Regions from separate parts of the Mesorhizobium sp. RSR565B genome, predicted to be linked through region 1. Evidence: predicted binding sites of a transcription regulator. Region 1 holds the regulator's gene; the other holds the start of a gene.
What was found. The regulator LexA, encoded in region 1, represses DNA repair genes until DNA is damaged. The targets are predictions, from matches to a motif close to TGTTCNNNNTGTGTTCNG.
Positions count from the first base shown of each region.

Region 2: ACYG9R_RS08805 (putative DNA modification/repair radical SAM protein) is a predicted target of LexA. The motif match lies at 7,462-7,479, and genes of this name have one in related genera.

Region 1 is NZ_JBTTIE010000001.1:5,471,263-5,482,429, forward strand. It holds gene kynA (tryptophan 2,3-dioxygenase) at 1-175, shown strand, start outside; gene kynU (kynureninase) at 282-1,526, opposite strand; gene ACYG9R_RS26355 (GntR family transcriptional regulator) at 1,695-2,459, shown strand; gene lexA (transcriptional repressor LexA) at 2,664-3,446, shown strand; gene ACYG9R_RS26365 (ComEC/Rec2 family competence protein) at 3,440-5,896, opposite strand; gene arr (NAD(+)--rifampin ADP-ribosyltransferase) at 6,008-6,424, opposite strand; gene gltX (glutamate--tRNA ligase) at 6,887-8,311, shown strand; gene gltA (citrate synthase) at 8,493-9,824, shown strand; gene lpxB (lipid-A-disaccharide synthase) at 9,954-11,132, opposite strand; gene ACYG9R_RS26390 (LpxI family protein) at 11,122-11,167, opposite strand, start outside.
Region 2 is NZ_JBTTIE010000001.1:1,849,533-1,860,699, reverse strand. It holds gene ACYG9R_RS08840 (AraC family transcriptional regulator) at 1-658, shown strand, start outside; gene ACYG9R_RS08835 (MarR family winged helix-turn-helix transcriptional regulator) at 669-1,139, opposite strand; gene ACYG9R_RS08830 (CobW family GTP-binding protein) at 1,561-2,613, shown strand; gene ACYG9R_RS08825 (WD40 repeat domain-containing protein) at 2,862-3,836, shown strand; gene ACYG9R_RS08820 (hypothetical protein) at 3,838-4,290, opposite strand; gene ACYG9R_RS08815 (aspartate aminotransferase family protein) at 4,446-5,828, shown strand; gene ACYG9R_RS08810 (glutamine synthetase family protein) at 5,864-7,249, shown strand; gene ACYG9R_RS08805 (putative DNA modification/repair radical SAM protein) at 7,481-8,716, shown strand; gene ACYG9R_RS08800 (UdgX family uracil-DNA binding protein) at 8,719-10,188, shown strand; gene ACYG9R_RS08795 (glycerate kinase type-2 family protein) at 10,327-11,167, opposite strand, start outside.

The sequences.
Region 1 (11,167 bases):
GCTGGTCGACTTCGAGGATTACTTCCGCCGCTGGCGCTTCAACCACGTCACCACGGTCGAGCGCATCATCGGCTTGAAGCGCGGCACGGGCGGCACCTCAGGCGCCTCCTATCTGAAGAAGATGCTGGAGGTTGTGCTGTTTCCGGAGCTCTGGACGGTCCGCACCCGGCTCTAGAGCATTTCACCGTTTAACGTAAACGGCGAAATGCTCTAGCTCTTTGATTTGACGCAATTGCGGACGGAAAACCGCTTCACACTTTTCCTGAAATTGCTCTAGTTCCTCAGGTGACCGCGGTCTTCACCGCGAAGCGGGCGTCCTGCCAGGCGCCGGTGCGCAGAATATCCTCCAGGACTTCGACCGCCTGCCAGACATCGCCATATCCGACATAGAGCGGCGTGAAGCCGAAACGGATGGTCGACGGCGCCCGGAAATCGCCGATCACGCCGCGCTCGATCAGCGCGCGCATCACCTGATAGCCATGCGGATGGAGGAACGACACCTGGCTGCCGCGCTGGCTGCCGTCGCGAGGACTTTCCAGTTCAAGCCCGTAGGCGCCGCATCTGGCTTCGACGAGCTGGATAAACAGGTCGGTCAGCGCGATGCTTTTTCTGCGCACCGCCGCCATATCGACGTCGTTCCAGATATCGAGCGCGCCCTTGAGCGCCCGCATCGACAGCACCGGCTGCGTTCCGCACAGGAAGCGGCGAATGCCGCTGCCGACGGCAAAGCCCTGCTCGAAGGCAAACGGCCGCGCATGGCCCCACCAGCCGCTGAGCGGCTGGCTGATATCACCATGGTGGCGCTCGGCCGCGTAGATGAAGGCCGGCGAGCCCGGGCCGCCATTGAGGTATTTGTAGGTGCAGCCGACAGCGAAATCGGCATTGGCACGGTCGAGTTCGACCGGCAAGGCGCCGGCGGTGTGGCAGAGATCCCAGATGATCAGCGCGCCGGCGTCATGTGCCTTGCGCGTCAGCGCCGCCATGTCGCGCAACTGGCCGGATTTGTAGTTGACGTGGTTGACCAGGATGACGGCAACGCTGTCGTCGATCAGGTCCTCGATTGCGGCCGCGTCGACGCCCTCCAGCCGCAGCCGCGTTCCCGGCCGGGTCGAGGCGACGCCTTCGGCCATGTAGAGGTCGGTCGGGAAACTGTCGCCCTCGGCAACGATGACCGACCGATTCGGCCGCATGCCGAGCGCGGCGTGCAGCAGCTTGTAGATGTTGATCGAGGTTGTGTCGCAGACCACCGTCTGCCCGTCAGCCGCGCCGATCAGTCGTCCGAGCTGATCTCCCAGTTCCACCGGCATGTTGAACCAGCCAGCCGTGTTCCAGGCGCGAATGAGGTCGTGCGCCCATTCCTGCGTGGCGGCCTGTTGCAATTCGCTGAAGACGGCTGGTGACGCGGCACCCAGCGAATTGCCGTCGAGATAAATCACGCCTTGCGGTAAGACAAAGCGTCCACGCATGGAGCGCAGCGGATCGGCGGCATCCATTGCTTCGATTGCAGCGAGATCGGGTGTCATCATGATCCGGCGCCCCTCCATGGACAAACGCGCGCGGCGGAGCCTGCCCGCCCAAACATGCCGGCGATCTTGAGTGGTCGCCCTTGAGCTGTCAAACATTATATATAATTCACCCATTGAAAGGCTTTGATATATAATACTCAGCCGAGCGTTTATGTCTGATGGATCACGATGCTGGATGACGAGCAGACCTCGAAGACGGAAGTGGCCTATCGCCTGCTCAGGCGCGATATTCTTGCGACCCGGCTGGCGCCTGCCGCGCCGTTGAAGCTGAGCACGCTGCGCAACACCTACGGCATCGGCTGGACGCCGTTGCGCGAGGCGCTGTCGCGGCTGGAGGCGGAACGGCTTGTGACCGCCATCAGCAACCGCGGGTTTGCGGTCGCTCCCGTCTCTCGGGCGGAGCTCGAGGATTTGGCGCGTGCGCGGCTGGTGGTCGAACTGCCCCTGCTGGTGGAATCGGTCGAGAAGGGCGACCGCGAGTGGGAAGACGCGGTCGTTGCCGCCCACTATCGTCTCTCACGGTGCGGGTCTGTTCTCGACGATCCATCGGATGATGCGGTCGACGCGTGGTACGAAAAACACGAGGCCTTCCATGCGGCGCTGCTCAGTGCCGCGACATCCAGCTGGCTGCTGCGCTTCAATGCAACGATTTCCGACCAATTGCATCGCCATCACCGCTTTCTGGGTTTGGCCCCGACGCTGCGCGCCGCCGCCGGCCGCACGGATGGGCACCGGAAGGCCGTGGCGGCCCTGCGCGACGCCGTGGCGATCGAACACCATACCGCCCTGATGGAAGCGGCCCTCGATCGCGACGTCGAACGTGCGAAAACTCTGATGACCGCTCACATCGGCTACACGCTGCGGGTCTATGCCCAGAGCGAACCCGGCGCGGATGCTGCGCAGCCCCGTCCGAAAAGGAAGCGGCGATCGTAGCCGACGACGCAGGCCACTTGTCTTCGTTTCACCCCGTTGCTGGCAACTGGGCGCAGGCGGCGCTCGCAGCGCCGAACGTTACGCTGAACAAAACGTCAACACATTCATTAAACTTTAAAAGGTTGCGGAACACAACTGGAACAGATAGTGTTTGTTCTGGGTTTGTTTTTTCTGATTCTGGTTTCAGAACCCTTGGGGGCCGCGATGCTGACGCGCAAACAACATGAGCTTCTGATGTTCATCCATGAACGCCTGAAGGAGAGCGGAATCCCGCCGTCCTTCGACGAGATGAAGGAAGCGCTCGACCTCGCCTCCAAGTCCGGCATCCACCGACTGATCACAGCGCTTGAGGAGCGCGGTTTCATTCGCCGGCTGCCGAACCGGGCGCGCGCGCTGGAAGTGCTGCGGCTACCCGACTCGATCGCACCAGGCCTCAACGCGGCGAGGAAGTTTTCGCCGAGCGTCATTCAGGGCAGTCTTGGTCAAGCCGGCCAAGGGCAAGGCGGCCAGGGACAAGGCGGGATGGGCCAAGGCGGTCTCGGCCGCCAGATCAGGCCGGGCTCGCCGTCGCGTTCGATGTCTGCCGGCAATGACGATGCCGTTTCCTCGATTTCAATCCCGGTGATGGGACGCATCGCCGCCGGCGTGCCGATCGACGCCATCCAGCATCAGACCCATTCGATCTCGGTGCCGCCCGACATGATCATGGGCGGTGAACACTACGCGCTCGAGGTCAAGGGCGATTCGATGATCGAGGCCGGCATTTTCGATGGCGACACGGTCATCATCCGCAATGCCGACACAGCCAGCCCCGGCGAGATCGTGGTGGCGTTGGTCGACGATGAGGAAGCGACCCTGAAACGCTTCCGCCGCAAGGGCGCCTCGATCGCCCTGGAAGCCGCCAACCCGGCCTACGAGACCCGCATTTTTGGACCGGACAGGGTGAAGGTGCAGGGCAAGCTTGTCGGATTGATCCGGCGCTACTGAGCCGGCTTGGGTTTGTACTTTTCACGCTGGTTGTAAGGCGGCAGGCCGCGCGCGTCGCGGGAGAAGCGGCGTTGCTCCTGCCAGGGGCGATACGGCTTGTCGACGGCGAACCGGATGGTTGGCGCTGCCGCTGCCGATTGCGGATCGAAGAAGACGGCGGCGCTGCCGTCGCGGGCCAGCTGTTTCTTCGTCACGACCAGGACCAGCGGGTCGCGGCACGGATTGTAGGCGGTGGCGTCATCGATGACGATCAGGCTCGCGAAGGCACAGGCCGGCCGCGCCGTCTTGCGGTCTTTCGCAAGAGCTACAATGGCTCCGGAAGGGTGTCGAGCGATACAGAGATCGCCGGTGCAATAGAAGGGCGAGCCGGGCGGCAGATCGAGCGGATCGAGATCGAACCGCGTATCTGTTGCCTCGAAAATCTCGGGCGGGACAATGGTTTCGGCCCGCAGCGCCCGTTTCCAATTGTCCGTGGTGAATTCGTTGGAGCGTTCGCGGTTGAGGGCGAGTTCGCCGCCACCGATCGGCATGGCCACCAAATGTGCGTCCTCGGATATGAGCACGTCGGGCGTAAGCACCTGCGGCACCGTCAACAGGCCGGCCAGCGCGAAAGGCACGGCCGCCAGCCTGAGCCAGGTGGTGGCCATGGTGGCGATGACGAGGGCGACTGCCACCAACAGCACCGAGCGGATGGAGATCAGCCCGACGGCGTCGACCGGCGAGCGCTCGGAAATCCAGGCCGATATAGCGATCATCGCCATCAGACCCTTGCCCATCACATAGAGGAACGGCCCGTCGGCGCCGAACGGCATCGCCAGTGCGCTGAGCACGGCAAAGGGCATGACGATCAACGAAACAATCGGCATCACGGCCAGATTGGCGATCAGGCTGAGCGGCGACACACGCTGAAAATGCCAGATGGCGAACAGCAAGGTTGCACTGCCGGCGATGATCGAGGTCATGGCGAGGCCGCCCATGGCCAGCGCGAATTTTCGCGACAGGAAGCCGACGAAGGAGCGCTTTGCCAGCGGCGTTCTCACCTTGTCGGCGCGGTAATCGGCCCAGCCGGCATAGGCGCCGACAAGGGCGGCTGTGGCGGCAAACGACATCTGGAAGCTGGGACCGACCACCTCGTGCGGCGACACCAGGATGACGGCAATGGCGGAGATCGCCAGATTGCGCATGGTGAGCGCGGCACGATCGAAGAGTACCGCGACCAGCATGACCGCTAGCATGATGAAACTGCGCTCGGCGGCGACCACGATGCCTGAAATGACGAGATAGGCGGCGATGGAGACGAGTGCTGCCACTGCTGCATATTTCTTGACTGGGCGGCGCGAAGAGAAATCGGGAAACAGCGCAAAGGCGCCACGCAGCAACGCCATGATGGTGCCGGCAACCAGCGCCATGTGCAGGCCGGAGATGGAGATGATGTGGTAGATGCCGGTGCGCCGCATCGCTTCGTTGACCTCGTCCGGGATGCCGGCGCGCACCCCGACAATCAACGCCGCGGCAATCTCGCCTTCGGCGCCGCCGATCTTGCCCCTGATATGGTCGGCAATGTTTTCGCGCGCGTTCTCGATTGCCGAGGAGAGCCGCGCGGTCAGCGGCGGCGGTCCCTGCGTAGCAATGGTTTTCGGATTGCCGAGAAAGAAGCCGCTGCCGCCGATACCGGTGAAATAGCTGTCGAAGGAGAAATCGTAGCTCTCCGGCCGCACCGGACCGGTCGGCGGCAACAGCCTGGCATAGCCGGTGATCAGGGAGCCGGCGGTCATATCGGCGGGAACGGTCCGCGCCGAGAGCCTGACCCGCTCCGGGGCGTAACGCAGCTCGGGGTAAGCGGTCGAAACCACGTCGAGCGTCAGCCTGATGCGGCCGCTTTCCATCTGTTCGAGACTGACGACGCGGCCGGTCAGCCGTGTCTGAATCTCGGAGCCGAGCATCTGCGTTCCGGCGCGCCAGGTCTCGACTTTGGCGGCGACGACGCCGAGCGCGCACAGCATCGCGGCCATGCAGAACAGATGCGTCCTCGGCCGCGATCGCGTGGCGACAGCGCAACATGTCGCCAGCACCACAATGGCGATTGGCTGCGCAAAGCCCGGCTCGCCGGCCAGCGAGAAATAAATGATGACGCCGGCCGCCAGGAAAACCGGCACCAGCAGGAAGGCGACGCCCCGGTCGAGCTCCGTGTTGGCGGCCACGGCAAGGCTGCGGCGGAGCGCGGGCCATGACGGACGGCGAAGCCGTCTGCGCAGACGGGCGATAGATCCGGGCGCTGTGACTTGCGCCGGCAACGCGTGACCGGGCAGCGCAGGCGCGACGCCGGGATGCGGCTCAGGGAGCGCGAGGGGCAGCGGCTCGGCATAGGGACTATCGGCAAACAGCGAGCGTTCGCTGACGCTTGCCTCGGCGCCTTCGCCTTCCTTCGTGCCCCGGCCACGTCCAGCCATCGGGTCTGCCCCTTGCGCCCCAGACCCCTATGCTACATGAACGCGCAAAGCGCGAAAGTCCGCGTGATCGCGTCCACCGCGCCGGAATTGACCATCACTCGCCAAGGACGCTCAATCCTCAATCATATCCCGGCCCTCCGCCCTCAGGCGAGCAAGCCCATCGTGCATTGCCTTCAATTGTTCGGGTGTATGACCCTGCCATTCAGCGAGCTCCCCCAGGATGAGTAACGGATCACGGGAGCGGTAGGATTTCGTCGGATTACCGGGAAATTTTTTATCGGTCAGGTTAGGGTCATCCATGAAAAACCCCGTCGGCTTTACGATGTAAATCCTTTGACGACCGTCACCCGTTGCAAGCTCTGCTCCCCAGATGGCGGCTTCCAGTGTCTGGGTGAAATAGATCCATGACAGTGGTTTACCTCTGAAATTGGAAGGGTGGCCGACGCTCAGCAGATCCCCGGGTTTCAAATCCGCCCGGGTGCCATGGTAGAACGGATCACCCTCCGTATGGTCGGCGTTTCTGGTCATCGGTAGTCCTTCTTTCAATCATGCTTCCTTAGTGGCGAGACCGGACTGCACACAGTTGCGGTGTTCACGATAATGATTGCAGAAAGGTCAATATGCGTGACCAAGCCAACGCTGTCACGGCGGCTTTGTAGTCGGGCAGTGCCGCCTCCGTGAAGAAATGTCCGCTCGTCAGAGGAGGCTACCACCGTCGCAGCGATGTTCCAGGCACTGTGACGGACGCTGCAGCCGAATGAAACCCAGACATTGACGCTGCTGCCAAACGAGGTTGCGCGGAGGTGCGAACAGATTTTGTGCTACAAGGCTCCGGCGCCCGTTGACGCAACCGATAATTGGCGACGTGCCCCGGCCTCATCCAGCCATCGGGTCTGCCCCTTGCGCCCCAGACCTCCTATGCTACATGAACGCGCAAAGCGCGAAAGCCCGCGCGATCACGCCCCGCTTTCCAAGGTTCCCGAGAGTTCCATGTCCGACACGGTCGTCACCCGTTTTGCCCCCTCGCCCACCGGCTATCTGCATATAGGCGGCGCGCGCACCGCACTGTTCAACTGGCTGTACGCCAAGCACACCGGCGGCACGATGGTGCTGCGCATCGAGGACACCGACCGCGAACGCTTCAACGAGGCGGCGACACAGGCCATTCTGGATGGGCTGACCTGGCTCGGCCTTTCCTGGGACGGTGAGGCCATATCGCAGTTCGAGCGCGCGCCACGCCACCGTGAGGTGGCCGAGGAGCTGGTGCGCCTGGGCAAGGCCTATTACAGCTACGAGACCCCTGCCGAGCTCGAGGCGATGCGCGAGGCCGCACGCGCCAAGGGCTTGCCGCCGCGCTACAATGGCGCGTGGCGCGATCGTGCCCCCTCGGAGGCGCCTCCCGGCGTCAAGGGCGCCATCCGCATCAAGGCGCCGACCGAGGGCGAAACCGTGGTGCACGACCGTGTGCAGGGCGAGGTGCGCTTCCCCAACAAGGACCTCGACGATTTCATCATCCTGCGCTCGGACGGCAATCCGACCTACATGCATGCCGTCGTCGTCGACGACCATGACATGGGCGTCACCCACATCATCCGTGGCGACGACCATCTGACCAACGCCGCGCGCCAGACGGTGATCTACAACGCGATGGGCTGGGACGTCCCGTCGATGTCGCATATCCCGCTGATCCACGGCGCCGACGGCGCCAAGCTGTCGAAGCGGCACGGCGCACTCGGTGTCGAGGCTTATCGCGCCATGGGCTATCTGCCCGAGGCACTGCTCAACTATCTGGCGCGGCTCGGCTGGAGCCATGGCGACGACGAGATCATGTCGATCAAGGACATGATTTCGTGGTTCGACATCGGCGATGTCAACAAGGGTGCGGCGCGTTTCGACTTCGCCAAGCTCGAGTCAATCAACGGCGCGCATATGCGCAAGATGGCCGATACCGAGCTGTTCGACATTTTCGTCGCCACTCTGCCATACCTCGAAGGCGGATCTGCTATCGCCGCCCGTCTCGACGACGCCAGGAAGGCGCAGCTGCTGGCCGCCTTGCCGGGCCTGAAAGAGCGCGCCAAGACGCTGGTGGAACTGGCCGATGGCGCGGCCTTCCTGTTCGTCGAGCGGCCGCTGCCGATCGACGAGAAGGCGGCAGCACTGCTCAGTGCCGACGCGCGCGCGATCCTGCGCGGCGCACATGCCGCTTTGCAGACTGTTTCGGGCGATTGGTCGGCTGCCGCGGCTGAAGCCGCGGTGCGCGAGTTCGCAGCGGCCGGCGGCCACAAGCTCGGCGCCGTGGCCCAACCGCTCCGGGCGGCCCTTACCGGCCGTAGCACCTCGCCCGGCGTGTTCGACGTGCTTGCCGTGCTTGGCCGCGAGGAAAGCCTGGCGCGGATTGCGGATCAAATCGATTAGGAGCGAGCTGGCCCAAAAAGATTGGCATTGAAAGGCGGGTTTCGCAGTGCAACATTAGGCCTTGGCCCAATCAGGCACGCACCTCCCAAAATGCGGTGGCGAGTTCGCGCATTCCGGTGATTTCGACGTGTCGTTTGCAGGAATTGCCTTGCCGGCATGAGGAACATGAAGGAGTTTGAGAATGAGCGAAGCTGCGACAAGACTGGAAACCGGCAGCAAGACGACGCACCCGTCGACTGCCACGCTCGAACTGGCCGGCAAGACGCATGAATTCAAGGTGCGAAGCGGGTCGGTCGGGCCCGACGTCATCGACATCGGTGCGCTCTACAACACCACCGGCGCCTTCACCTACGATCCCGGCTTCACTTCGACGGCGAGCTGCGAGTCGGCGATAACCTTCATCGACGGCGATGCCGGCATCCTGCTTCACCGCGGCTATCCCATCGACCAGCTGGCCGAGCATGGCGACTTCCTCGAAGTCTGCTACCTCCTGCTCTACGGCGAACTGCCGACCAAGGCACAGAAGGACGATTTCGACTACCGGGTGACGCGCCACACCATGGTGCACGAGCAGATGTCGCGCTTCTTCACCGGCTTCCGCCGCGACGCGCATCCGATGGCTGTGATGTGCGGCGTGGTCGGCGCGCTGTCGGCCTTCTATCACGACTCCACCGATATTTCGGACCCGTATCAGCGCATGGTCGCCTCGATGCGGCTGATTGCCAAGATGCCGACGATTGCGGCCATGGCCTACAAATACCATATCGGCCAGCCCTTCATTTACCCGAAGAACGAGCTGAACTTCGCCGCCAACTTCCTGCATATGTGCTTTGCGGTGCCGTGCGAGGAATACAAGATCAATCCGGTGCTGGCGCGCGCCATGGAGCGCATCTTCATTCTGCATGCCGACCACGAACAGAACGCCTCGACCTCGACCGTGCGGCTTGCAGGCTCGTCGGGCGCCAATCCGTTCGCCTGCATCGCCGCCGGCATCGCCTGCCTGTGGGGCCCGGCGCATGGCGGCGCCAATGAGGCGGCGCTCAACATGCTGGGCGAGATCGGCCATGTCGACCACATCCCGGAATTCATCGCCCGCGCCAAGGACAAGAACGATCCGTTCCGGCTGATGGGCTTTGGCCATCGCGTCTACAAGAACTACGATCCTCGTGCGAAAATCATGCAGAAGACGGCGCATGAAGTGCTGGGCGAACTCGGCATCAAGGACGATCCGCTGCTCGACATCGCCATGGAGCTGGAAAAGATCGCGCTGACCGATTCCTACTTCATCGAAAAGAAGCTCTATCCGAACGTCGATTTCTATTCCGGCATCACGCTGAAGGCGCTGGGCTTCCCCACCACCATGTTCACCGTGCTGTTCGCGGTCGCGCGCACCGTCGGCTGGATCGCGCAGTGGAAGGAAATGATCGAGGATCCCCACCAGAAGATCGGCCGTCCGCGCCAGCTCTACACCGGCGCGCCGGAACGCGACTACGTGCCAATTGCGAAAAGGTGAAAGAGAGTGAATGGTGAATGGTGAATGGTAAGTAGTGAATAGCAGGTAGTAAGTAGCAGCTTGATTATAGGTGAGAGCGCGTTAATCCTATTCACTATTCACTATTCACTATTCACTATCCACTATCCACTAAGCCCTATTCGCTCTCCCGATGTGGCGAAGAACGACATCGGCGGCGATGTCGCCGGAGGGTCTGTCCGTGGCCATGCGTCTGGCAACCTCGGCAAAGCCACCCTTTTGCCAGGCGCGGTAGGCGGTGTCTGAGAACAGTGCCTCGAGCTGCCGCGCCAGATAGTGCGGCCGCACATACTGGTTGTAGCTTTCCGGCACGACCGGCCGGTCGGCAATAAGGTTGGGCAAAGCAGCGCTCCACACCGTGATCAGGCTCTGCGCCATCAGCATGATCGGATCGAACTTGTAGCAAGAGATCATCGGGACACCCGACATCGCCAGTTCCAGTGACACCGTTCCAGACGCGATCAGCGCCGCATCGGCCTTGCCGAAGGCCTGCCACTTGCGCTCGGGATCGAGGATGACTTCCGGCTCCTGATCCCAGCGCGCCACCGATGTTTTGACCAGTTCGGCGACATGCGGCACCGTCGGCAGCAACAGCCGCAGCCGGTGGCCACGCGCGCGCAGCGCCGACACCGTCTCGCCGAACGGACCGATAAGCCGGCTCACCTCGCCGCGCCGCGACCCTGGCAGGACCAGCAGCGTCTTGACGTGATCGGCAGAGAGATCGCGTGGCTGGGCTTGCGCCCTGGCCGCGCCCTGCACGCCTGGATCATGCGTGAGGCGATGTCCGACGTAAGTGCCAGGCGGGCCGCCGAGACGGCTGAGCTCCTTTACCTCGAAAGGCAGGATGCACAGTATGTGGTCGACATAGGGCTTCATCGCGGCCGCCCTACCCGGCCGCCACGCCCAGACGCTCGGGCAGACATAATGGACGATCGGGATCGACGGATCGGTGGCGCGGACCTTTTTGGCGACGCGCAGCGAGAAATCGGGGCTGTCGATGGTGATCAGACAGTCGGGTTTTTCGGCGGCGACAGCACTTGCCGTCTGGCTGATCCGCCGCATCAGGCGCGGCAGGTCACGCAGGATCGCGCTGAGCCCCATCAGCGCGATCTCGGCGCCGTCGAACAGCGGCGCCAGTCCGAGCGCCTGCAGATGCCGCCCGCCAGTGCCGACGAGTTGCACCTCGCGCCCGGTCATGCGCTTCAGCGCCTGCACGATGTCGGCGCCCAGCAGGTCGCCGGATTCTTCGCCGGCGACGATGGCAATCTTCAGCGGCTTCTCAGCTGCCATGGACAGACTCCGCAGCCGGCAGGCCGAACACGAAC
Region 2 (11,167 bases), 3.6 Mb from region 1:
TGTCAACCACAGCCTGCCCGGCCAGGTTATCGTGCTGCATCCCGACGAAGTGCACGATGGCGGCGCCGGGACCGAGGATGGTCTGCGCTACCGGATCCTCTATCTGGAACCCTCACTGCTGCTCGACTGCCTCGACGGCGCGCCGCTGCCTTTCGTCAGGGATGCTGTGGTCAGCGATCCTGCCTTGCGTGGCACGCTGCTTTCGGCCCTGTCGCCGCTCGATGAGGAACTGGACGAGCTGTTCGTCGCCGATTTCGTTGCGGAGCTGGCGCAGCATCTGGGGCGTCATGCGGGACAGAAAGCAAAGCCGATGGGGAAGTCGGCCTCGCGTGCGGCAGCGCTGGCGCGCGGCTATCTCGAGGAGAATGCCGAGCGGTCCGTTCGTTCCGATGAGCTGGAAGCCGTCACCGGGCTCGACCGCTATGCGCTGTCACGCCATTTTCGCGCGACCTATTCCACCAGCCCGCATCGGTTCCTGCTGATGCGCCGGCTGCAAAAGGCAAGACGGATGATCGAGGTGGGCGAGCCGCTGGCCGAGATTGCCGTTGGCGCCGGCTTCAGCGACCAGAGCCATTTCAACAGGCATTTCAAGAAAGCATTCGGCCTGACGCCCGGCCGCTGGTCGACCCTGGTGCGCGGGCCTTCGGTAGCCGCCTAGGTCAGGAAGATCAATCGTCGATGTCGCCATCGTCGTCGACAAGCACCAGCTCCTCGTTCGACAAATTGGCCTCGATGCGGGCGAGCAGCTTGAACAGCGTCTTCTGTTCTTTCTTGTCGAGGCCCTTCAACGCCTGCTTCTCGGTCTTCTTCACCGACTTCTCGATGGCGTGGATGATCTCGCGGCCGGTGTCGGTGAGAAAGATATGCGCCTGGCGTGCATCCGCGGAAGAGGCGCGCTTTTCCAAAAAGCCCTGGGCCTGCAGCCGGTTGATGGTCTTGGTGATGGTCGGCGGGCGAACGCCGAGGCGGCCGGCGAGATTGCCGGGCGTCTGGCCGTCCTCGCGGTCGAGCGTCAGCATGATCTGGTCCTGGCCGGCATAGAAGCCGTGCGCCAGAAGCCGCGCCGCCAGCGCGGTCCTTGCCAGCCTTGCCGCCGAATGCAGCCGGCTCATCGTTGCAGTCTTGTCCGCCTTGGCCATGGTGATCCCTCTTCGGCCGTACCGGTGCGTGCAGCATAGACGCAGCCGGCCGTTTGGCAATCGACGATCAAAAAGATTCCGGCTTTTGAAACAGCTTTGCCGGCAAGCATTTGTGGTGCTCGAAATGGTGATGCCAGATGTTTATTTCAGTTAGATGACAAACGAGTTTCCGCCAAGGCGATTGTAACGGTTTGACGCGGCGCGGCTTAGCACAGGTCAACGAAGAGGCGTTTCCGGCAACACGTTGATGGTCGGCATCCCTCGCACTCGGCCTCTCGGGTCTACCCATCCGCTTCGTCAATCCTGGGTCAAACACCCAGGCGGTTTGCCTCGTGCAAAAGGCCGGCACACATCCTATATCAGGCCAACAATCCCTTCTTGCGGCCCGCAATTCCGTGGCCCAGCCATTTCGAGGCAAGATATGAGCGAAGCACAGACGCAAATCCCCGTGACCGTTCTCACCGGCTATCTCGGCGCCGGCAAGACGACGCTGCTCAACCGCATCCTGTCGGAAAACCATGGCAAGCGTTATGCCGTCATCGTCAATGAATTCGGCGAGATCGGCATCGACAATGATTTGATCGTGGAATCCGACGAGGAAATCTACGAAATGAACAATGGCTGCGTCTGCTGCACGGTGCGCGGCGACCTGATCCGCGTCGTCGAAGGCTTGATGCGCCGTCCCGGCCGCTTCGACGCCATCGTCGTCGAGACCACCGGCCTCGCCGATCCTGTGCCGGTGGCGCAGACCTTCTTCATGGACGACGACGTGCGCTCCAAGACCAAACTCGACGCTGTCGTGGCCCTGGTCGACGCCAAGCACCTGCCGCTCAGGTTGAAGGATTCCAAGGAAGCCGAGGACCAGATCGCCTTCGCCGATGTTGTCGTGCTGAACAAGACCGATCTGGTGACGCCCGAAGAGCTGGCCAAGGTCGAAGCCACCATCCGCGCCATCAACCCGGCGGCCAGGATCCACCGCACGACGCGCGCCGGCGTGGCGCTGTCGGAAGTGCTCGACCGCGGCGCCTTCGACCTGTCGCGCGCATTGGAAAACGATCCGCATTTTCTCGAGGCGCACGATCATGATCACGACCACCATGATCACGACCACGATCACCACGACCATGATCACGACCATCATCATCACGATCACGCGCATCCCTCCGACATCCATGACGTGACCGTGCAGTCGGTGTCGCTGCGCGGCGGCGAGATGGACCCGAAGAAATTCTTCCCGTGGATCGAGAAGATCACTCAGATGGAAGGTCCCAACATCCTGCGGCTGAAAGGCATCATCGCGCTCAAGGGCGACGACGAGCGCTATGTCATCCAAGGCGTGCACATGATCATCGAAGGCGACCACCAGCGCGCCTGGAAAGACGGCGAAAAGCATGAGAGCCGGCTGGTGTTCATCGGCCGCGAGCTTGACGCCGAACGGCTGAAGAAGAGCTTTGACGCCTGCCAGGCGGCTTGATTTCCGGACTCTATGGCGCTAGCGCTGCCCGCTCTTCCTTCTCCCCTTGTGGGAGTAGGTGGCCTCGCGAAGCGAGGTCGGATGAGGGGTGCTCCAGCTCGGCACCGACGGCGATCCGTCCAACACCCCTCATCCGTCTCGGCGCTGCGCGCCGATCCACCTTCTCCCACAAAGGGGAAGGTTGACGCCAGGCCTGGCCGCCTCAATGGCTTCCCGGGAGTGGTGACAGCTTCATTGGAATGGTCCTGATGCCCACAGTTGCTCCCCTCGACCTGGAAGGTCACTGCCTTGCCGCCGTCTTCCTCGACAACGTGCCGCATTTTGCGCTGGCCGATGGGACAGTTCATAGGCTCGACAACGGCCACAAGGCAATTCAGGCCAATGACGGCCTGCTCTCCACGTTCCATGACGCCGCCAACGACCGCCTGATCACCGGCGGCGAGGACGGCAAGATTTTTGCTGTCACCGCAGGTGGCACCGTCGGCGAATTGGCGAGCGCCGGCAAGAAGTGGATCACCAGCGTCGCCGCCGGGCCGCAAGGCGCTATCGCCTATGCCACAGGCAAGACTGCGTTCGTGCGCTTTGCCGACGGCAAGACCAAAGAGTTTGCCCATCCGCGTTCGGTCGAGGGGCTGGCCTTCTCCCCCAAGGGCATACGCTTCGGCGTCGCCCGCTACAATGGCGCGACGCTGCATTTCCCGGCCGCCGAGGGCAAGCCGGTGGAGCTGGAATGGGCCGGTGCCCATACCGGCGTCACCTTCTCGCCGGATGGCGCCTTCCTCGTCACCACCATGCAGGAAAACGCGCTGCATGGCTGGAAGCTCGCCGACGGCAAGCACATGCGCATGACCGGCTATCCCGGCAAGGTCAAAAGCCTGTCGTGGAGCGTGAAGGGCAAATGGCTGGCGAGTTCCGGCGCGCCGGCGGCGATCGTCTGGCCGTTTTCGGGCAAGGACGGCCCGATGGGCAAGGCGCCGCTGGAGCTCGGCACGCGCGGCAACGCCATGGTGACATCGGTTGCCTGCCATCCGAGCCAGGATGTCGTCGCCGTCGGCTATGATGACGGCATGGTCATGGCGGTGCGCTTTACCGATGCCAAAGAGGTGCTGTTGCGCCGCCCGGGCAAGGGCGCCATCACCGCGATGATGTGGGATAAGGAAGAGCGCCGGGTCGCCTTCGGCAGTGCCGCCGGCGACTGCGGCGTCATCGATATCTCGGCGTGACCTATTCGGCTCCGCACGACACCTTGCCGGTCAATTCTTTCGGCTTGCCGTCCTGTTCCGTGTCGGCGGCGTTGTCGTAGACGGCAAGCGTGTACCGGCCGTCATAGACGCCCTCGTCACTGGTCTTGGTCAGGATCGTCAGTTCGACAGAGTTGAATTTATCTCCGAGCTGATGCTCGTGGTAGACGTTCAGCCGCAACTCCTTGTCGTCCAGCCAGTACTGGGTGAGGTCGGAATCCTCGAAGACGGTCTTGCGCAGACTGTCGCCTTCCGGCCGGCCAAGTATCTCGAGATCGCCGCGAAAATTGAAGGTCGGGCCGCCCATACCTCTGGTGACCCCGGCGCCGACCTCGAATTGCACCGCTTTGTCATCGACGGAACACCAGACGCCGCCCGATGCGGAAGCCGCAGCGGCCGACAAGAGTAGCGCAATAGCGCAGATGATCGTCCGCATTTTTCTCCCCAAACCACAGACCCGATCGCATTGGCGCCCGACTGCGCCGGAAGGTCAAGTCTGCCGAACTTGCTGCTGACCCAATGCAGGGCACCAACACGGCCAATTGCGGTTGCCGTCGCCAATTGGGTAGTGTGCCGGCCGAGAGGGATTTCATGCACAGCACGAACAGTTCAAAAGCATCCATCGACGGTATCAGCCGTGACCGCATCGCTGCATTGCGGACAAGCGAGGCGAACACCTTCCGCAAGGCGCGGCCGAAATCGCAGGCCAAGGTCGGTAACGGCCTGCCAGGCTTCTTCGGCGGTGTGCCGATGCACTGGATGAACGACTGGCCGACGCCATTCCCGATCCTGGTCGAAAGCGCCAAGGGCGCCGCCATCACGGATATCGACGGCAACAGGCTGGACGATTTCTGCCTCGGTGACACCGGCTCGATGTTCGGCCATTCGCCGCCGCCGGTGGCGCGCGCCATCCGCCGCCAGGCCGGGCGCGGCCTGACCTATATGCTGCCTTCGGAAGATGCGCTGGCCATCGGGCCGCTGATCACACAGCGTTTCGGTCTGCCGTTCTGGCAGATCGCCACCACCGCCACCGACGCCAACCGCTTCGCGCTGCGCGTCGCCCGCGCCGTCACCGGCCGCGAAAAGATCCTGGTCTTCAACGGCTGCTATCACGGCTCGGTCGACGAGACGATGGTCCGGATGGTCGACGGCAAGCCCGTGAATCGGCCGGGGCTGGCGGGTGAGTTTCGCGACCTGACCAAGATGGCGAAGGTCATCGAGTTCAACGATGTCGCCGCGCTGCAAGCAGCGCTCAAGGACAAGGATGTCGCCTGCGTCATTGCTGAGCCGGTGCTGACAAATTCCTGCATGGTGCTGCCCGATCCGGGTTTTCACGACGCGTTGCGCAAACTGACGCGCGCGGCAGGAACGCTGCTGCTGATCGACGAGACCCACACCATCTCGACCGGCCCAGGGGGCTACACCAGAAAATTCGGGCTGCAGCCCGACCTTTTCGTGCTGGGCAAGCCGATCGCCGGTGGCGTGCCGGCAAGCGTGTGGGGCATGAGCGACGAGGTCGCCTCGCGCTATGCCGACTACAACCGAACCAAGGAGCCGGGCTATTCCGGCATGGGCACGACGCTGTCGGCGAACCCGCTGCAGTTCGCAGCCATGCGCGCAACGCTCGAAGAGGTGATGACGCAGGAGAATTATGCCCGGATGGATCGCCTCGCCCTGCGGCTCGATGCCGGGCTGACCGGCGTCATCGATCGCTACAATCTGCCCTGGCATGTCGCCCGCGTCGGCGCCCGCGTCGAGTTCATCTGCGCCCCTGGCCCGCTCAGGAACGGCGCCGAAGCCGAGACTGCCCATGCGCCGGAGCTTGAGGCGGCTATCCATGTCGCGCTGGTCAACCAGGGCGTGCTGATCGCGCCCTTTCACAACATGATGCTGATCTCACCGGCCACCACCGGCGCCCAGGTCAACCGGCTGATCACCGCCTTCGCCACGGTTGCGGCAAGGCTGACGGCATGAGACAAGCTGCCAAGCCAAACTCGAGTACACTAATCATGACTTCACCTTCGGGCTCGACGCCCGCCGAGGCGCAAGCCTTTCTCGACGCCCATCCCGAAATCGAAGCCTTCGATATCGTCTTGACCGACGCCAACGGGGTCGGCCGCGGCAAGATCGTGCGCCGGCATGAGCTGAAAAGCATCTTCGAGGGCGGCCGCCACATGCCGATCTCGATCCTCGGCCTCGACATCACCGGCGAGGATGTGCACGAAACCGGGCTGATCTGGACGACTGGAGACGGCGATCTCAGGGCATGGCCGATCCCCGGCACGCTGGTGCCGCTTTACGGCACGAACCCGCCGCGCGGCCAGTTGCTGATGGCGATGTACCATCTCGAGGGACAGCCTATGTCGTCGGACCCACGGCTGGCGCTGGCCAGGCAGGTCGACATCTTGGCGGCCAAGGGCCTCTATCCCGCCGGCGCCTTCGAACTCGAATTTTTCCTGCTTGCCAATGAGCGTGACGCCGACGGCAAGGTAAAACCGGCGGACGCCGTGCTCGACGGCCGCCGCTCGGCCAAGACGGAAGTCTATTCCGTCGACCATCTGCACGGCATGGAGCCGTTGTTTTCCGACATCTATGCCGCGGCTAAGGCGCAAGGCATTCCGGCCGAAACGGTGATTTCGGAATACGCGCCCGGCCAGTACGAGCTGACGCTGAATTACCGCAAGGATGTCATGCGGGCGGCCGACGACCTCGTCATGTTGAAGCGGCTGGTGCGGGCGCAGGCGCGCCGCCATGGTGTTACCGCCTGCTTCATGGCCAAGCCGATCGAAAAATATGCCGGCTCCGGCATGCATTTCCATGTTTCGCTGCAGGACAAGAACGGCCGCAACGTTTTTGCCGAAGCCGGCGGCGAAAGCTGGTCGCTGCCGCTGCTGCAGGGGCTCGGCGGGCTGATCCAGACCATGGCCGAATCGATGCTGGTGTTTGCGCCGCACGCCAATTCCTGGCGGCGCTTCGTCTCGCAGTCCTATGCGCCGGTGGCGCCGACCTGGGGCGTCAACAACCGTTCGGTGGCGCTGCGCGTGCCGGCCGGCGACGCCAAGAACCGGCGCATCGAGCACCGGCCGTCGGGCGTCGACGCCAATCCCTACCTGATCGCGGCAACGGTGCTGGCCGGCATCATCAAGGGTCTGGACGAAGGCCTCGACCCCGGCCCTGAAACCACTGGGAATGGCTATGAAGCCGCTGTCACGCGCACGACCATGCCGGTCGACTGGCGCGCCGCGATCGAGGCGGCGCGGGCCTCGAGCTTCCTGAAAGAGGCGCTTGGCGAGGATCTGCATCGCACCTTCGTGGCGATCAAGCAGTCGGAGTATCTGCGCGTCGCGCGTACGGTGAGCGAGCTGGACTACCACCTCTACCTGCACGAGGTCTGAGAGACCGTTTCGAAATTCTACTCCGGCGGCCATCGATGGTGGTTTCTGCGCTTCCGATGCTCACGGACCAAATGTCCGCTGCGCTTCGGTTCTCGAAACCACCACCATATGACTCGCCAGAGCGAATTTCGAAACGGTCTCTGATTGCCCTGACGGCGGGCGGCGATCACTTTTTCGCCGCCTGCATCAAATGAGGTGGCGCTGCAGCCTTCAAGAACATATCATGAACGGATGAGCGCGCCCACCGTCCGTGAAAAGCTGGCAATCCTGTCTGACGCCGCCAAATACGACGCCTCCTGTGCTTCGTCCGGCTCGGCGAAGAAGGATTCGCTCCAATCCGGCGGTATCGGCTCCACAGAAGGCATGGGCATCTGCCATTCCTACGCGCCGGATGGCCGCTGCATTTCGCTCCTGAAAATCCTGCTCACCAATTTCTGCATTTACGATTGCAGCTACTGCATGAACCGCTCGTCATCGAATGTGCGCCGCGCCCGCTTTAGCATCGACGAGGTGGTGAAGCTGACCATGGACTTTTATCGGCGCAACTACATCGAGGGCCTCTTCCTGTCCTCAGGAGTCATCCGCTCCCCGGACGAGACCATGGCCGAGATGGTGGAGGTGGCGCGGCGGCTGCGGCTGGACGAAAAATTCTCCGGCTATATTCATCTGAAGACCATTCCGGAAAGCTCGGCCGAACTGGTCGAGCAGGCCGGGCTCTACGCCGACCGGCTGTCTATCAATGTCGAACTGCCGACCGATGAGGGCGTGAAGAAACTGGCGCCGGAGAAGAAGCCGCAAACGATCCGGCTTTCCATGGCGAACCTGCGCCGGAAGATGGAGGAAAAGGCCGAGCCGACGTTGCGGACCAAGAAGCGCGAACGCTTTGCGCCCGGAGGTCAGTCGACGCAGATGATCGTCGGCGCCGACAAGACATCCGACGACGGTATCTTGCACTCCAGTGCGCGGCTCTATGGCAGCTACCATCTGCGGCGCGTCTATTACTCCGCCTTCAGCCCGATCCCGGATTCGTCATCGTCGCTGCCGCTCCAGAAACCGCCGCTGATGCGCGAGCACCGGCTCTATCAGGCCGACTGGCTGATGCGCTTCTACGGCTTTTCGCAGCCGGAAATCCTCGCCGGCAGCAGCGACGGCATGCTCGATCTCGCCATTGACCCCAAGCTCGCCTGGGCTTTGCGCAATCGGGCGAGGTTTCCCGTCGACATCAACCGCGCCGATCGGGAAGCGCTGCTGCGGGTTCCGGGTCTGGGCACCAAGGTGGTGGCGAAGATCCTTGAAACCCGCCGCCACCGACGTATGCGGCTGGAAGATGTCGGACGGATCTGCCATTCGATCGCCAAGCTGAGGCCCTTCATCATCGCCGAAGGCTGGTCGCCGGGCGGACTCACCGACAAGACAGGCCTGCGCGATACGATCGTAAAGTCCTGCGAACAACTGTCGCTGTTTTGACCATGCAGCCGGCCCAGCTCGACCTTGCCCGATACACTGTCCGGCTAGCGAGCCAGACCGATTTCGCCGGTTGGCGCGATGCGGCACGGCGTCTGACGCTGAATGAGGTCCGGCCTGAGGATATTAGTTGGGGTGTCGGGTCCGACGCCAATGATCCTCGAGATGCCTTGCCGGCGGTGCCAGAGGGCGCGCAGCTTACCGTCCCGCGCGAGTTCATCGCCCATGCCGAAACCGCCTTCTGCCACTCCGACCCCGGCCGGTTTGCCTTTCTCTACTGGATGCTTTGTCGCCTGCGCACCGAGCCGAAACTGCTGGCGATCGCATCCGATCCCGACACCAGGCGGCTCGAAGCCATGGAAAAGGCGGTGCGGCGCGACAGCCATAAGATGCATGCCTTCGTACGCTTCCGGAAGATCGGCTACGGCGAGGACGAGCGCTACGTCGCCTGGTTCGAGCCGGAGCATTTCATTGTCGAGCGCAACGCGGATTTCTTCGTCCGGCGGTTCACCGGCATGCGCTGGACCGTCCTGACGCCCTATGCCTCCGCCGACTGGAATGGCGAAAGGCTGGCGATCGGCCCGGGTGCGGCCAAGGGCGATGCACCCGATCAGGACGACACCGAGGCGTTGTGGCTGACCTATTTCCAGAACATCTTCAACCCGGCGCGGCTCAAGGTGAAGGCGATGCAGAAGGAGATGCCGAAGAAATATTGGCGGAACCTTCCCGAGGCCTCGCTCATTCCAGATCTGATCGCAGGAGCGGACGAGGCCGCTATAGCCATGATTGCCAGACAACCGACGACGCCGGCGCCGCACCACGCCAAGCTGCAGGCAAGACATTGGCCGAAGCCCGAGCCGGCCGAGGCGCCGGATGAAGACGATGCCAAGACGATTTCCGATTTGCGCGAGGCTGCAAAGGGTTGTCGTCGCTGCCCGCTCTGGCGCGACGCGACACAGACCGTGTTCGGCGAGGGGCCGGATGACGCCAAAGTGGTCTTCGTCGGCGAACAACCTGGCGATCAGGAAGATCTCGCCGGCAAACCTTTTGTCGGGCCAGCGGGCAAAGTGTTCGATGCAATTCTCGATGACGCAGGCGTCGACCGGCAAAAAGTCTACGTCACCAACGCCGTCAAGCACTTCAAGTTCGAGCCGCGCGGCAAGCGCCGCATCCACTCGAAGCCAAATACCGGCGAAGTCCAGGCCTGCCGCTGGTGGATCGGCCGGGAGCTTGAGCTGATCAAGCCGGACCTCGCCGTGGCGCTTGGGGCAACGGCGGCGTTGTCGCTGCTGGGCAAGGCCATTGCCGTGACGAAAATGCGCGGCCAGTTGATCGAACGCGAGGATGGCTTGCGCGTGTTCATCACCATCCACCCGTCCTTTATCCTGCGCATTCACGAGCCGACGGACAAGGAGGCTGAGCGCGAGCGGTTCCTAAAGGATATGAAAGAGGTGAAGCGGCTGATGGGGTCGTGAGATGAGCGAAAGCCTCAGCGACATCGTCATCCGCGGGCGGAACAAGGAGCTTCGCTCCTGCTTCGCCCAGGGATGACGAAGCTGAGTGGCTTCACGGTCGTGAATCCAACGTTGGAAACTTCGGCCGCCACGGCCGAATTAACTGATCAGGATTGCCCTCAGATCATTCACATTCGTACCCGTCGGCCCCGGCACGAACAGATCGCCGATCGCGTTGAACGCCGTCCAGGCATTGTTGCCGGCCAGCATCGCCTTGGCGTCGATGCCGGCGGCACGCATGCGCGAGACGGTCGAGCCATCGGCAAAGGCGCCGGCATTGTCTTCCGAGCCATCGATGCCGTCGGTATCGGCGGCCAGTGCATGAATACCTTCCGCGCCGCTGATGCCGATGGCAAAGGCGAGCAGGAATTCGGAGTTGCGGCCGCCCTTGCCCCTTTTTCCGTCAACAGGGGCCCGCAAAGTCACGGTCGTCTCGCCGCCGGACAGGATCAGCACCGGCTTTTGGAACGGCCGGTTGCGCGTCGCCACTTCGCGCGCAATGGCTGCATGCACGCCACCGACCTCGCGCGCCTCGCCCTCGATGGAATCGGAGAGGATGACGGCTTCGATGCTTTGCCGTTTTGCCTCAGCGGCTGCCGCTTCCAGCGATACGCCAGCCGAGGCGATCAGGTGCACTTCATTGCGTGAAAAGCGCTGGTCATCCGTATCTGGCGCATCGGCCTCTGGCGAGTTGATGTGCGCCATGACGGCGTCGGGCAGCTTCATGCCATAGGCCGCTATCGAGGCCAGCGCATCGGCGCGGTTGCCGGAGTCGGGCACGGTCGGGCCGGAGGCCACCAGGGCCGGGTTGTCGCCGGGAATGTCACAGACAACCAGTGATACCAGTTTGGCCGGCCAGGCGGCAGCTGCCAGCCGGCCGCCCTTGATGGTTGAGACATGCTTGCGGATGGTGTTCATGGCCGCGATCGGCGCGCCGGAG